DNA from 2 places in the Mesorhizobium sp. M0011 genome. Region 1 is predicted to be linked to the other one. Evidence: predicted binding sites of a transcription regulator. Region 1 holds the regulator's gene; the other holds the start of a gene.
The links. The regulator LexA, encoded in region 1, represses DNA repair genes until DNA is damaged. The targets are predictions, from matches to a motif close to TGTTCNNNNTGTGTTCNG.
Positions count from the first base shown of each region.

Region 2: NKK51_RS12175 (single-stranded DNA-binding protein) is a predicted target of LexA. The motif match lies at 2,441-2,458, and genes of this name have one in related genera.

Region 1 is NZ_JAMYVQ010000026.1:26,914-34,491, forward strand. Features, by position in the region: gene gltX (glutamate--tRNA ligase) at 1-129, opposite strand, end outside; gene NKK51_RS24375 (ComEC/Rec2 family competence protein) at 231-2,681, shown strand; gene lexA (transcriptional repressor LexA) at 2,675-3,415, opposite strand; gene kynU (kynureninase) at 3,826-5,073, opposite strand; gene kynA (tryptophan 2,3-dioxygenase) at 5,153-5,989, opposite strand; gene NKK51_RS24395 (AMP-binding protein) at 5,986-7,578, opposite strand, start outside.
Region 2 is NZ_JAMYVQ010000008.1:176,185-183,762, forward strand. Features, by position in the region: gene NKK51_RS12155 (hypothetical protein) at 515-811, opposite strand; gene NKK51_RS12160 (ATP-dependent Clp protease proteolytic subunit) at 900-1,505, opposite strand; gene NKK51_RS12165 (SRPBCC family protein) at 1,530-2,021, opposite strand; gene NKK51_RS12170 (ArsR/SmtB family transcription factor) at 2,018-2,332, opposite strand; gene NKK51_RS12175 (single-stranded DNA-binding protein) at 2,559-3,080, shown strand; gene NKK51_RS12180 (OsmC family protein) at 3,198-3,623, shown strand; gene NKK51_RS12185 (MarC family protein) at 3,651-4,280, opposite strand; gene NKK51_RS12190 (hypothetical protein) at 4,427-4,957, opposite strand; gene NKK51_RS12195 (helix-turn-helix transcriptional regulator) at 5,044-5,886, shown strand; gene gyrA (DNA gyrase subunit A) at 6,089-7,578, shown strand, end outside.

The DNA.
Region 1 (7,578 bases):
GATGCGCAGCAGCATCGTGCCGCCAGTGTGCTTTGCATACAGCCAGTTGAACAGCGCCGTGCGCGCGCCGCCTATGTGCAGATAGCCGGTGGGCGAGGGGGCAAAACGGGTGACGACCTTGTCGGACATGGAACTCTCGGAAACCATCTGAAGCGGGTGCGGTTGCGCGGACTTTCGCGCGCCCGGCGTTCATGTAGCATAGGGTGTCGAGGGCGCAAGGGGCAGACCCGATGGCTGGACGAGGCTGGGGCTCGGATCAGGGCGAGGACGCTGCCATCGGCGTCAGCGAACGGTCCCTCTTTGCGCCTCTGCCATTGCCGTCGCCCCTCCTGCCGGATCCCGGCCAAGCGCCGTTACAAGCGGATGTCGCCGCCTCTGTTCCTGTTGCCGAAACCGGCAGGATCGTTCGCGTGCGCCGGCAAATCAGCCTGACATCACTGCCTCGCCTGCGCCACAGCGTGAACACGGCGGCGAGCCTGGAATTCGACCGGGGCGTGGCCTTCCTGCTGGTGCCGGTCTGCCTGGCGATTGGAGCGATCGGCTATTTTTCGCTGACGGCTGAACCCGACTTTGCGAGACCTGTCGCGGTTGTTATTCTGACGGGGATCTGTGCGCTGGTCTCGCGCTCATGGCCAAAGACCCATCTGTGTTTCATGGCGGCACTTTTGTGCGCCCTAGGACTGCTTGCTGCCAAAGTCGAGACGTGGCGTGCGGGCACACAAATGTTGGGCTCGGAAATTTCGACGCAAGTCACCGGCCGCGTCGTCTCGCTCGACCGGATGGAAACCGGCCGTATCCGGCTGACCATCGACGTGACATCGACCGCAAGACCGAAACTGCGCTATGCGCCGGAACGGGTGCGGCTTTCGGCACGCAAGATCCCGGCTGACGTGACCGCCGGCTCCCTCATCACCGGATATGCCAAGCTCTTGCCGCCGACCGGGCCGGTGCGGCCGGACAGCTATGACTTCTCCTTCGACAGCTACTTTGCCGGCATCGGCGGCAGCGGGTTCTTTCTCGGCAATCCAAAGCTTGTCGTCAACGATGACGGCGACATGCCGCTGCCGGCCCGAATTTCCTCTAGCGTGGAAAATGCCCGTGAAGGCATCGCCGACCATATCAGGGCGAGCGTCGGCGGCGCCGAAGGCGAGATCGCCGCGGCGCTGATCGTCGGCGTGCGCGCCGGCATTCCCGATGACATCAATGAGGCGATGCGACGTACCGGCATCTACCACATCATCTCCATTTCGGGACTGCACATGGCTCTGGTCGCAGGCACCATCATGGGTTTGCTGCGCGGCGCCTTCGCCTTGTTTCCCGACTTTTCCGCGCGTCGCCCGGTCAAGAAGTATGCCGCCGCCGCCGCACTGTTCTCGATCGCGGCCTATCTCATCATCTCGGGAGTCGTCGTTGCCGCCGAGCGCAGCTTCATCATGCTGGCGGTGATGCTGATTGCCGTGCTGTTCGATCGAGCAGCACTCACCATGCGCAATCTGGCGATCTCGGCGATCGCCGTCATCGTGGTGTCGCCGCATGAGGTGGTCGGCCCGAGTTTTCAGATGTCGTTCGCCGCGACCGCGGCTCTGGTCGGCGCCTATGCCGGCTGGGCGGATCACCGCGCGGGAAAAGCAAGACCGCCGCCGCCAAAGCGATCCATGCCAGGTTTCCTGACGCGAAAATTCCTGCTGGCGGCAACCGGCCTTGCCATGACCTCGATCATCGCCGGAAGCGCCACGACGCTGTTTGCTATCTGGCATTTTCAGCGTGTCTCGCCGCTTAGCCTGTTTGCCAATCTCGCGGTTATGCCGATCGTCACCGTCGTCATGTTCCTGGCCGTCGCCAGCGCGCTGCTGATGCCTTTCGGATTGGATTGGCCGGCTCTCTACCTGATGGGTAAGGGCCTGACGATGATGATCGCCATATCCGGCTGGATCTCCGAGCGTTCGCCTGTCGACGGGGTCGGGCTGATTTCGCAACAGTCGGTCCTGTTGGTGGCAATTGCTTTGGTCATCGCGACGATGGCGACAACCTGGCTGCGGCTCGCTGCTCTGCCATTCGCGCAGGCAGGCTTGCTGACCGTCTCGGATACGCGCACGCCGGATGTGCTGATCTCGGAAGACGCCCGGCTGGTGGCGTTGCCGATCGGTGGCGGTGAGCTTGCCGTCAGCCGGGAGCGGCCGAACGAATTCACCGTCGACAACTGGAAACGCGCCCTGACATCAGAAACCATCGTCGTGCCAGAGGTGTTCGACAACAGCGATGGGCAATTCGATGTCGCGGATGCCGTTGATCTGCCGCTGGGATCCCCGTTCTATTGCTCCTCAGGCGTTTGCGTGGCCAGGCACATGTCCGGTGCGATCATTGCCTATGTCGAGGACCGCAAGGACACCTGGAAAGCCTGCGGCTTCGCCGAGCTGATCGTCATCAATGACGCCACCGCGTATGACGCCTGTCACAATCCGCTGGTCCTCGTCATCACCAAGCGGCAACTGGCTCGCAAAGGCAGTGCCGCGGTCTTCTTCGATCGCCAATCGGCGACCACGCCGGCGACGATCAGCTTCGCGGTGGACAGCCCATATCGGCCCTGGCACACGCAACGCAAATACTCTCGTGAGGCGAGGGGGCTGGCACCCTTCAAGAAACCGGAGAAGCCAGCGGCCAACCCACAGCCGCCTCAGTAGCGGCGGATCAGGCCGACGAGCTTGCCTTGCACCTTGACCCTGTCCGGGCCGAAAATACGGGTTTCATAGGCCGGATTGGCGGCTTCGAGAGCAATCGAAGCGCCCTTGCGGCGGAACCGCTTCAGCGTCGCTTCCTCTTCATCGACCAGCGCCACGATGATCTCGCCGGGGCTCGCCGTGTCGGCATTGCGGATGATGACGGTGTCGCCGTCGAAGATACCGGCCTCGATCATCGAGTCGCCCTTGACCTCCAGCGCATAGTGGGCGCCGCCCATGATCATGTCCGGCGGCACCGAGATCGAATGCGTCTGATGCTGGATGGCATCGATCGGCACACCGGCGGCGATACGGCCCATGACCGGGATCGACACGGCGGAGACCGCATCGTCATCATTGCCGGGCGAGGGCATCCGCGAAGGCGCCGGCTTGATCTGCCGGCCAAGGGCACCACCCTGACCGAGACTGCCCTGGATGACGCTTGGCGAAAACTTCTTTGCCGCGTTGAGGCCAGGCGCGATCGAGTCCGGCAATCGCAGCACTTCCAGCGCGCGTGCCCGGTTGGGCAACCGGCGAATAAAGCCGCGCTCCTCAAGTGCGGTGATCAGCCGATGAATCCCGGATTTGGAGGCAAGGTCAAGCGCCTCCTTCATCTCGTCGAAGGATGGCGGAATGCCGCTCTCCTTCAGGCGTTCATGGATGAACATCAGCAGTTCATGTTGCTTGCGCGTCAGCATGGCGGCCCCCAGGTTACCTGAAACCAGAATCGAAAAACAAACCCAGAACAAACCCTATCTGTTCCAGTTGTGTTCTGCAACCGTTTAAAGTTTAATGAATTTGTTAAGGCTGCTGAAATTATTTGGCGCTTGCCAGCGGGTCGCGATCAACAAGCGCCAGGCACAGCGATGCGCCTGCTCACATTGAAATTATTATGGTTAATGACCTGTGGCTCATCCTCGACCCAAGGCTTGGCATTATCAGTCTATCGACCTCCACAAAGGACGATATCAATCTTCGGGACGTTCGTTTGCCGTGAACGAAACGGAGCCAAAACGCCAACGTCTGTTGGCATTTGTGGCTGGAAATTCAGCCTCCGTCATCTGCCAGGCAGTGAGGGCGGCGGCGGTGGATCGCGGGGATCGTTGCGTCAGGTAACGGCTTCCTTGACCGCGAAACGGCGGTCCTTCCATGCGCCCGTGCGCAGAATATCCTCCAGCACCTCAACCGCCAGCCACACATCCTTGTAGCCGACATAGAGCGGCGTGAAGCCGAAACGGATGGTCGATGGCGCACGAAAATCACCGATGACGCCGCGCTCGATCAGCGCCCGCATGATTTGATAGCCGTGATCGTGAAGGAACGACACCTGGCTGCCGCGCCTGGTCGCGTCGCGGGTGGTCTCCAGCGTGAGACCGTAGGCGCCGCACCTGGCTTCGACGAGCTGGATGAACAGTTCTGTCAACGCGACGCTCTTCTTTCGCAATGCCGCCATGTCGACGTCATTCCAGATGGCAAGCGCGCCTTTGAGCGCCCGCATCGACAGGACAGGCTGGGTGCCGCACAGAAAGCGGCGGATACCGGTGCCGGCAACATAACCCCGTTCGAAGGCAAAGGGCCGCGCATGGCCCCACCAGCCGCTGAGTGGTTGCCTGATATCGCCATGGTGACGCTGCGCGGCATAGATGAAGGCCGGTGCGCCCGGACCGCCATTGAGGTACTTGTAAGTGCAGCCGATGGCGAAATCGGCATTTGCCTGGTCGAGTTCGACGGGCAGAGCGCCGGCCGTGTGGCAGAGATCCCAGACAATCAGCGCTCCGGCCGCATGAGCCTTGCGCGTCAGCGCCGACATGTCGCGCAGTTCACCCGATTTGTAATTGACGTGATTGACCAGCACCACCGCGACGTTTTCGTCGATCAGCTCTTCGATGGTCGGCGCGTCGACACCCGCGAGGCGCAGCAGGACGCCATCCCGGGTCGAGGCCACGCCTTCGGCGATGTACAGGTCGGTGGGAAAACTGTCACCTTCGGCGACGATGGCCGACCGGCCGGGCCGCATCTCCATCGCCGCATGCAGCACCTTGTAGATGTTGGTCGATGTCGTGTCGCAGACAACGGTCTGGCCGGCCGCGGCTCCTATCAGGCGTCCGAGCTGGTCGCCGAGTTCGATTGGCATCTCGAACCATCCGGCCGTGTTCCAAGCTCGGATGAGATCCTGGGCCCATTCTTGGGTCGCCGCCTGCTGCAGCTCGCTGAAAACGGCGTGAGACGCTGCCCCCAGTGAATTGCCGTCGAGATAGATCATCCCCTCCGGCAGAATGAAACGGTCGCGCATGGCCCGCAGCGGATCCGTGGCATCCATCGCTTCGACTGCGGCGAGATCAGGAATTCCACTCATGGTCGGTCAGTCCCCGGTTGTTCGCGAAGGGTTTTCCGCCACAGCGCGTCCCCTCGGTGTGCCTGTTTTCATTTCGACGTCAGAGCCGGGTGCGGACCGTCCACAGCTCCGGGAACAGCACGACCTCGAGCATTTTCTTCAGATACGAAGCACCCGACGTGCCGCCGGTGCCGCGTTTCAGGCCGATGATGCGCTCCACCGTGGTGACGTGGTTGAAGCGCCAGCGGCGGAAGTAGTCCTCGAAGTCGACCAGCTTCTCGGCCAGTTCGTAGAACATCCAGTAGCGCTGCGGATCGCGGTAGATGGTCTGCCAGGCGACCAGCACCTCTTCATTCTCGGTTCGCGTCTCACGCCAGTCCGTGCGCCTGGCATCGGCACCGATGTCGAATCCGTTGCGCGCCAAAAGCAACAGTGCCTCGTCATAGAGCGACGGCTCGGCCAGGATCGCTTCCAGCTTCCCGCTCAGGTCGGGCCGATGCTTGTGCGGCCCGAGCATTGCCAGGTTTCGGTTGCCGGCCATGAACTCGATGGCGCGATACTGCCAGGACTGGAAACCCGAGGACTGACCGAGCGCGTCGCGGAACTCGGTGTATTCGCTGGGCGTCATCGTCCGCAGCACATCCCAGGCATTGTTCAGCTGCTCGAAGATGCGCGCAACGCGCGACAGCATCTTGAAGCTCGGCTCGAGCCGGTCGGCGCGGATGGAACGGATCGCGGCGCCAATCTCGTGCAGAGCAAGCTTCATCCAGAGCTCGGAGGTCTGATGCTGGATGATGAACAGCATCTCGTCATGCGCCGAAGACAGCGGCGTCTGGGCCTCCAGCACCTTCTCCAGGTGCAGATAGTCGCTGTAGGACATGCGCTCCTTGAACGACATCTGGGCGCCTTCGGACGCCGGATCGTGTGGCTCGCTCAATTGATTTTCTCCGTGCGCAGCCGGAAGCGCTGGATCTTGCCGGTCTGGGTCTTGGGCAGAGCGGCGATGAATTTTACTGACCGTGGATATTTATAAGGGGCGATCGTCGTTTTGACGTGGTCCTGCAAGCGCTTGGTGGTCAACGCGTCAGGCGCCACCCCCTGCGCCAGCACGACATGCGCCTCGACGATCTGGCCGCGCTCGGCATCGTCTGCACCGATCACCGCGCATTCGGAAACATCCGGATGCGATAACAGTGCTGCCTCGACCTCGGGTCCGGCGATGTTGTAGCCGGCGCTGACGATCATGTCGTCGGAGCGCGCGGCGAAATGGAAGAAGCCGTCCTCGTCCTGCGTGAAGGTATCGCCGGTGAGGTTCCAGCCGTCGCGCACGTATTCCTTCTGCCTGTCATCGGCCATGTAGCGGCAGCCGGTCGGGCCGCGCACCGCCAGCCTGCCGGTCGTGCCGCGCGGCACCTCGCGCATCTCGTCATCGACGACGCGCGCCTCGTAGCCGCCCACCGGCTTGCCGGTCGACGCAGGCCTCATGTCATCGAAGCGGTTGGAGATGAAGATGTGCAGCATTTCGGTGGCGCCGATGCCGTCGAGGATCGGCTTGCCGGTCTTTTTCGTCCACTCTTCGAAAACCGGAGCGGGCAAGGTTTCGCCGGCCGAAACGGCAACGCGCAGCGACGACAAATCGGCTCCTTCATCCATGGCCTTCAGCATAGCGCGGTAGGCGGTCGGCGCGGTGAAGGAGATCGTCGCTTTGTAGGTCTCGATGATGTGGATCATGTTGGGTGGCGTCGCCTGCTCCAGAAGCGTCGCCGCCGCACCGAAGCGCAGCGGAAAGATACAGAGCCCGCCAAGGCCGAAGGTGAAGGCCAGCGGCGGCGAGCCGACGAAGATGTCGTCCGGCGTCACCTCCAGGATTTCGCGAGCATAGGCGTCGGCGATGATCAGCAGGTCGCGGTGGAAATGCATCGTCGCCTTCGGAACGCCTGTCGTGCCCGAGGTGAAGCCGAGCAGCGCGACATCGTCGCGGCCGGTGTCAACTGCGGTGAACGTTACCGGCTTGTCGAGAGCGGCACGATCGAGTTCAGCATCATGGTTGGCGGTGCCGTCGAAACCGATGACCTGCTTGAGGAATGCGCTGTCCTTGGCGCACACGGTCATCTCGTCCATCAGCCTGGTGTCGCAGAGCGCGACGGTGATCTCGGCCTTGTCGACGATCTTGGCGAGTTCGCCGGCGCGCAGCATCGGCATGGTGTTGACGACCACGGCACCGACCTTGGTGGCGGCCAGCCAGCAGGCGACCATGGCGGGGTTGTTGGCCGAGCGGATCAGCACCCGGTTGCCCGGCTTGACTCCGTAATTCTCGACCAGCGCGTGGGCCAGCCTGTTCGTCCAGTCGGACAGTTCCTTGTAGGTGCGGCGGCGGCCATTGCCGATGAGGGCGGTGTGGTCGCCGAGACCTTTTTCGACCAGCCTGTCGGTCAGTTCGACACCGGCGTTGAGGCGTTCGGGATAGTCGAAGCCGTCGAGCAGGATTTCAGGCCATTGCTCCGGCGGCGGCAGGTGATCGCGCGT
Region 2 (7,578 bases), on a different contig from region 1:
CACGTAACCTTCCGGCGATCACATTTTTCGGTAACCGGCTATTGATGGTTGACGCCACCAGCTGACGGGAGCAGTCTCCAGCAGTCAACGAAGACGGCCGTCTTTCGATGGCCTCGCCGCCCAAAGGCGGCCTGCGAGACGCCGCAGGCATTTGCGATTTGTGCTTCGTGACGACAACGTCGCAATGGACAAAGGAGCGGAGCTATGACGCCACCGGATCGTCCCATAGGGTTCCAGTTGTTACTGGAGCGGCGGCAGGCATAAGTGCCAGGGTTTAGCGTTTTCGCCACCCGACAAACCGTGACCTGCCATATCCCCGTAAAAATCAGAGACTGTTAGTCGGATCGTCGGTCGAACGCCGCGTTGCATCCGAAATCAAATGCCGGCAGTACACTCCCGGTAGAGATTGGATTTGAGATCCAAAAAGGCCCCGTCCGTTTGCGCAAAGCACGGCGGGGCCGTTTTCATGTGCGGATTGTCTGTTTGGCGCAACGCAGCACGCGCCGACAGACTGTCAGTGGCGCGGCGGCCCGATCGAGCCGGCGCCGACATCGACGGTGATGCTGCCGGAAATCCTGACATCCGTATCGCCGATCTTGAACTGGCCGTTGCCGTTGCCGGGAAACGCGTCGTCGGACTCCGGAGCCGGCTTGGCGATGCGGTAGTCACCGGTTACGCCGGGCAGGGCGCCTTTTTGCGTTGACGGCGAACTGTCTTCGGCAAGTGCCGCGCCGCTGGTGAGGCCCGCAATGGCGAGCGCTATAACGGCGATGACGCGGTGCAATGATCTGGACTGATGAGTGTCGGTCATCCCAAGACTATAGTGGCGCGCCGCCGATGGAACCAGACCGGCATCGTCAAATCTTCGACAGCCGGACGTACTCCGATCCGGCCCTGGCTCACGCCGCCTTTTTTCGCGTGTCGAAAACATGGTCGACGATGCCCCATGCCTGGGCCTCGCGGGCGGTCATGAAGTGGTCGCGGTCCAGCGTGCGCTCGACCTCTTCATAGCTGCGGCCGCAATGCTGCGCGTAGAGTTCGGCCATGTGCCGTTTCGTCCGGCCGATGCGCTCGGCATGGCGCTGGATGTCGGAGGCCTGGCCCTGGAAGCCGCCCAGCGGCTGGTGCAGCAGGATGGTGGCGTTCGGCAGGGAAATTCGGCGCCCCGGTGCGCCTGCCATCAGCAGGAACGAGCCCATCGATGCGGCAAAGCCCATGCATACGGTCGACACCGGGCAGCTGATATATTGCATTGTGTCGTAGATGGCGAAGCCGCTGGTGACCACGCCGCCCGGCGAGTTGATGTAGAGCGAGATCTCCTTGTCGGGATTGTCCGATTCCAGCGACAGAAGCTGCGCGCAGACCAACGCCGAGATGTCGTCGTTGATCTCACCGTTGATGAAGACGATGCGCTCGCGCAGCAGCCGCGAAAAGATGTCGAAGGCGCGCTCGCCGCGGCTCGATTGCTCGATAACCATCGGCACCAGACTGGCAACACCGCTCATTATCTCTCTCCGTCCGTTTTGTTTTCAGGCCGCGCGAAGCAGGAGGCGAGGCGTGTTTGCGGCGATTGGCTTAAATGACCTGTTTGCACCGAGCGAAAGCCGGCAGCCGGCGCCTGCCATGGCGACGGCAGGCATGGCCTTGCGGGCAAAGCCGTCATGGACGACACGCAGATGCGTGCCGCCGGAAACGGTTCGGGCAAGTGTGAAGGTGACGGTGCTGTCGAGCGGATCCTGCCTAGCTGCGTCGCCCGGCTGCTCCCGCCAGGAATAGCGCAGCAGCTTCTCGGGATCGGCGTCGAGGATTTCGCATTCGATCGACGCGCCCGTTCCGGCGAAGGCAAAACGGTTGCCGATCTCGGGTCTCATGTCGTTCGGCATCATCCAGGCGGCCAGCAATTCCGGTACGGTCAGGGCCCGCCATACCTTTTCCGGCGGCTCGGCAAGCTCGTACTCGAACTCGAGCGCATCCGGGGCGTCGCTTTGACCGTCGTTGGTCGTTGATCCCGCCTTCTTCATTGATCCATGTCCTTCAAAACCGCCTTCAGCCTTTCGATGCGTTCCGGCCAGAAGGTCCGGTAGCGTTCGATCCAGGAGAGCAAGGGGGCGAGCCCCTGCGGATCGGCGCGGTAATAGGCATTGCGGCCGGCTCGCCGCTCGACCACCAGGCCTGCGCCACGCAGCACCGCCAGATGCTGCGACACCGCGGGCTGCGACACCGTCATCCCGGTGCGCAATTCCGACACGCTCATCTCGCCGGCGGCCAGCCGCTCAAAGACGGCGCGGCGCGTCGGGTCGGCCAGTGCGCGAAAAATCTCTGCTTCGATCATGCTAAAAGCATAAGTGCATACTTATCGATTTGGCAAGCGGTCTTTTCGGGCCCATATGATCGGCTTCGACAGTGCTGCCATTCCTTGACAATAAGCAGCGATGCGGATAAGAACGAAAAGGGAACAAAAACCTTGTGGGTAAAGGCAGCCATGGCAAGCGGCGATCGCCTGCAGCCTGTAAGGTGCTGCGACAAAAATTTGTTTCGGATGAGCGCGGAGAAATATCATGGCGGGTAGCGTCAACAAGGTCATTCTGGTCGGCAATCTCGGCGCGGATCCCGAAATTCGTCGCCTGAATTCGGGTGAACCGGTCGTCAACATCCGCATCGCCACATCGGAAAGCTGGCGCGACAAGAATTCCGGCGAACGCAAGGAAAAAACCGAGTGGCACAACGTCGTCATCTTCAATGAGGGCATCGCCAAGGTGGCGGAGCAATATCTGAAGAAGGGCATGAAGGTTTATGTCGAGGGCCAGTTGCAGACGCGCAAATGGCAGGACCAGACCGGTGCCGACAAGTACACGACGGAAGTCGTGCTGCAGAAATTCCGCGGTGAGCTGCAGATGCTCGACGCACGCGGACAGGGCGAGGGCGGTCAGGTCGGCGGCTATACCGGTGGCGGCAGCAGCCGTGGTTCCGATTTCGGCCAGTCCAGCCCGAGCGAAGGCTTCAATCGCGGCGGCGGCGGTGCCAAGAGCGGCGGCGGTGGCGGTTCGTCGCGCGAATTGGATGACGAAATCCCGTTCTGATCGCAACAGTTATGTCAGACAGTGCCCCGAGAGTCGTTGATGGACTTTCGGGGTTTTGCATCGTGAATTGAACGCTGACCGGGCCGATCAACGAAACACGGTGAAAGGACGAGTTCGGTGAAAGCACGCGTAAAGTGGGTCGAGGAGCGGACCTTCGTCGGTGAATCCGGCAGCGGCCACAAGGTCGTGCTCGGAACAGCGCACGGACCGGAAGGCAAGACGCCGGGTCCAAGCCCGATGGAGCTGGTGCTGATCGGCACCGGTGGCTGTTCGGCCTATGATGTGGTGCATATCCTCGAAAAAGGCCGCGAGGCGGTCGAGGACTGCGTCGTCGAACTCGACTCCGACCGCGCCGAAACCGAGCCCAGGGTTTTTACACGCATCCATATGCATTTCGTCGTCAAGGGCAGGGCACTCTCCAGCGACAAGGTGAAACGCGCGATCGACCTTTCGATCGAAAAATATTGCTCGGCGTCTGCGATGCTGGCCAAGACCGCGACGATTACCCACGATTTCGAAGTGATCGACACGACGGTGAAATAGGGCCGGCTTCGGCGGCAGCTCGTCGCGTTACCCCGCCATCAGCGCCTTGATGCCGTCGGCGACGAATTGCACGGCCAGTGCCGCCAGGATGACGCCAAGCAGCCGGGTCAGGATCGAACGACCAGTCTGGCCGAGGATGCGGTCGATGCGTTCCGACAGCACGAACACCAGATAGGTGATGGCGAGGCAGACGAAGATGATGCCGACCAGGGCGGCCTGCGCGGCAAATCCCTGAAATGAACCGGAAAGCAGCACCGTCGCCGAAATCGCGCCGGGGCCGGCGATCAGCGGGATCGCCAGCGGGAAGGCGGCGATGTTGTGGATCATGTCCTTGGTGATGGCGACGTCGCCGATCTTCTCCTTACGGTCCTGCCGGCGCTCGAACACCATCTCGAAGGCAATGAAGAACAGCAGGAAACCGCCGGCGACGCGGAAAGCCGGCAGCGTGATGCCGAACACCGACAGGATCGAGGCCCCGGCAACCGCAAACAGCGCCATCACCAGAAAACCGATGATCGAGGCGCGCACCGAAACCTGCTGGCGCTCCTCGCGGTTCATGCCGCGCGTTACGGCCAGGAACAGTGGCGCCAGGCCAGGCGGATCGATGGTCACGAGAATGGTGACGAAGGCGTTGAACAGGCTGTCGAAACTCGGCATCTCTGACCCTCCCGCCGGGCCGTGCCCGGACAGAATATTGGTAGAGCAAAGCCCGGTCGGTGGGAACTGTCAGCGGGAAAGTGGTTGATGCCGGCGCAAAGGATCGCGACGCTTTTATTCTGGGCTGCTGCTGCATTCCTCGGCGATCAAACCTCTCGGCGCGCCAGGAACTCGACTTCCAGCCGCCATGTCGCGCCATTGTCTTGCGAGCGTTCGCCCAGCCATCGGAAGGAGTTTTCGGTGATGCGTGAAAAGCTCCAGCGTACTGAACTGCCGGTGCCGTCGGCGCCCACTTGCACGATCGTGTCACCCTCGGCGCGGCCGAGCTGGCGGCTGAAATACTGGTTGCGCGGGTCGCTCCAGAAGATGTGCCAGGCATCCGCGCCGGGATCATAGACGCGCAGCGTCGTGCCATAAAAAGTCCATTTGCCGAGCGAAGGCTGGGAACCAGTGTCCCGCGCGGGCAGGATCCACACGTCCTGAATCGCCCGGCCTTCCAGCACCCAGCCGAAATGCACCTCGCCACGCCCTGTCAGCACCGTACCGTCCTCGAGATGGCGCGAGGCGTTGAAAGTCCAGGCGCCGACGAAGCGGCCGTAAAGGCTCAGTTTTTCGGCAAGCCCTTCGATCGGTCCGGGGCTATGCAGGGCTTCGGCAAACGAGGATTGATCGAACATGGTTGTGGCCTCTTCTTGTCAGGAGACTGGGAGGGAGTAGGCGGTGATGGGGTTCTGGGCTTGGGAAAAATTGCTATATTTCGTCCATGACAGCGACAACGCATACGCTTGCATCCGGCCCCGGCTGGCGCGTGACGGACGTGATCTGCTCGGCCGGCGCTGGCGATCGGCCGTTCGAGGAAGCTCATCAGGATTTCTGTGTGGCCGCCGTCACCAGCGGCACGTTCCGCTACCGCGCGCAACAAGGTACGGCAATGCTGGCGCCCGGCGCCCTCCTGCTCGGCAATCCCGGCACATGTTACGAGTGCGGGCATGAACATGGCAGCGGCGACCGTTGCCTGTCGTTTCATTTCGGGCCGTCCTACCTGGAACGGATCGTGGCTGGCGTGCCGGGCGCCAGGAAGCTGGCCTTCGCCACACCGCGCCTGCCGCCTTTGCCGGTGCTGGCGCCACTGCTGGCCGAGGCGGAAGCCGCGCGCGAGACTGCCGACCTGGATGCCTTCGAGGAACTTTCCCTGCGCATAGCCGGTGCCGCCGCGACGGCTGCCACCGGAGCCACGCATGTCAGGCGCGCGCCGAGCCGCCGCGATCAGAAACGGGTAGCCGAGGCAGTGCGGCGGATCGAACTGGACGCCGATGGGCCGGTCTCGCTTTCAGCACTTGCCGATGAGACGGCGACCAGTCCGTATCATTTCCTGCGCATTTTCCGGCAGGTCGCGGGCATGACGCCCTATCAGTTCCTGCTCAAGCTCCGGTTGCACAGGGCCGCGGTGCGGCTACGCATGTCGAACGATACGGTCTCGGCGATCGCCTTCGAGGCCGGCTTCAACGATCTGTCGACCTTCAATCGTCGTTTTCGGCGGATCATGGGGGAGACGCCGGGCCAGTATCGCAGCCGCCGTGGCGCACAGGCCGTTTCTGCTTCGTGAATCGGCCCCGTGCCCGCAAAGGCACACACGCAGGCTTTTGCGAGAGGGCGGCGAAAACCGCCTTGGCCATATCGTCGCAATCAGCGGTATCCATTTGAAATTACCATCAAAAATGACACTGGAAAAGTGCCGTGAAGGTTGGAGTTTCGGGCTTGCTTCCTATATAAGCACCAAGTGATTCCTGATTAGATTGTGATCCGATTTGACCGACCAGAAGACATCGCGCGGCGCCGACGGCGGCCCCACCGGCATCGAGCCGATATCCATCGTCGAGGAGATGCAGCGCTCCTATCTCGATTACGCCATGAGCGTCATCGTCAGCCGTGCGCTGCCGGACGTGCGCGACGGCCTCAAGCCGGTGCATCGCCGCATTCTCTTCGCCGCCCATGAGAGCGGTTACCACTGGAACCGCAAATATGTGAAGTCGGCGCGTCCTGTCGCCGACGTGATGGGTAAATACCATCCGCATGGCGACGCCTCCATCTATGATGCCTTGGTGCGCATGGCGCAGGACTGGTCGCTGCGCGTTCCGTTGATCGACGGGCAGGGCAATTTCGGCTCGATCGACGGCGATCCGCCTGCGGCGATGCGCTACACGGAAGCGCGCCTGACCAAGGTCGCGCACGAGCTCCTGGAGGATATCGACAAGGATACCGTCGATTTCCAGGACACTTATGACGCGTCGGGCAGCGAACCGAAGGTTCTGCCGGCACGGTTTCCCAACCTTTTGGTCAACGGCTCGGGCGGCATCGCCGTCGGCATGGCGACCAACATCCCGCCGCACAATCTCAGCGAAATCTGCAACGGCGCCATTGCCCTAATCGACAATCCGGCGATCGACCTGCCGGCGTTGATGGAGATCATTCCGGGACCGGATTTCCCGACCGGCGGCATCGTGCTTGGCCGTTCGGGCATCTACAACGCCTATTCGACCGGCCGTGGCTCCATCGTCATGCGCGGCAAGGTCAACATCGAACAGCGCGGCAATGACCGCGAGTCGATCATCATCACCGAAGTTCCCTACCAGGTGAACAAATCGTCGATGATCGAGAAGATGGCTGAACTGGTGCGCGACAAGCGTATCGAGGGCATTTCCGATATCCGCGACGAGAGCGACCGCCAGGGCTACCGCGTCGTCATCGAGTTGAAGCGCGACGCCGTTGCCGACGTCATCCTCAACCAGCTCTATCGCTTCACGCCGCTGCAGACCTCTTTCGGCGCCAATATGGTGGCACTGAATGGCGGCAAACCGGAAGTGATGAACCTGACCGATATGCTGAAGGCGTTCGTCGCCTTCCGCGAGGAGGTGATCACAAGGCGGACAAAATTCCTGCTGCGCAAGGCGCGCGACCGCGCCCATGTGCTGGTCGGTCTCGCCATCGCCGTCGCCAATATCGACGAGATCATCAAACTGATCCGCACCGCTCCGGATCCGCAGACAGCGCGTGAGCAGTTGATGGAGCGGCGCTGGCCCTCTGGCGACGTGGAATCTCTGATCCTCCTGATCGATGACCCACGTCATCGGATCAATGAAGACGGCACCTACAATCTGTCAGAGGAACAGGCGCGCGCCATCCTCGAACTGCGCCTGCAGCGCCTGACCGCGCTCGGCCGCGACGAGATCGCCGACGAGTTGAACACGATCGGCGCTGAAATCATTGATTATCTGGACATTTTGTCGTCCCGAGCGCG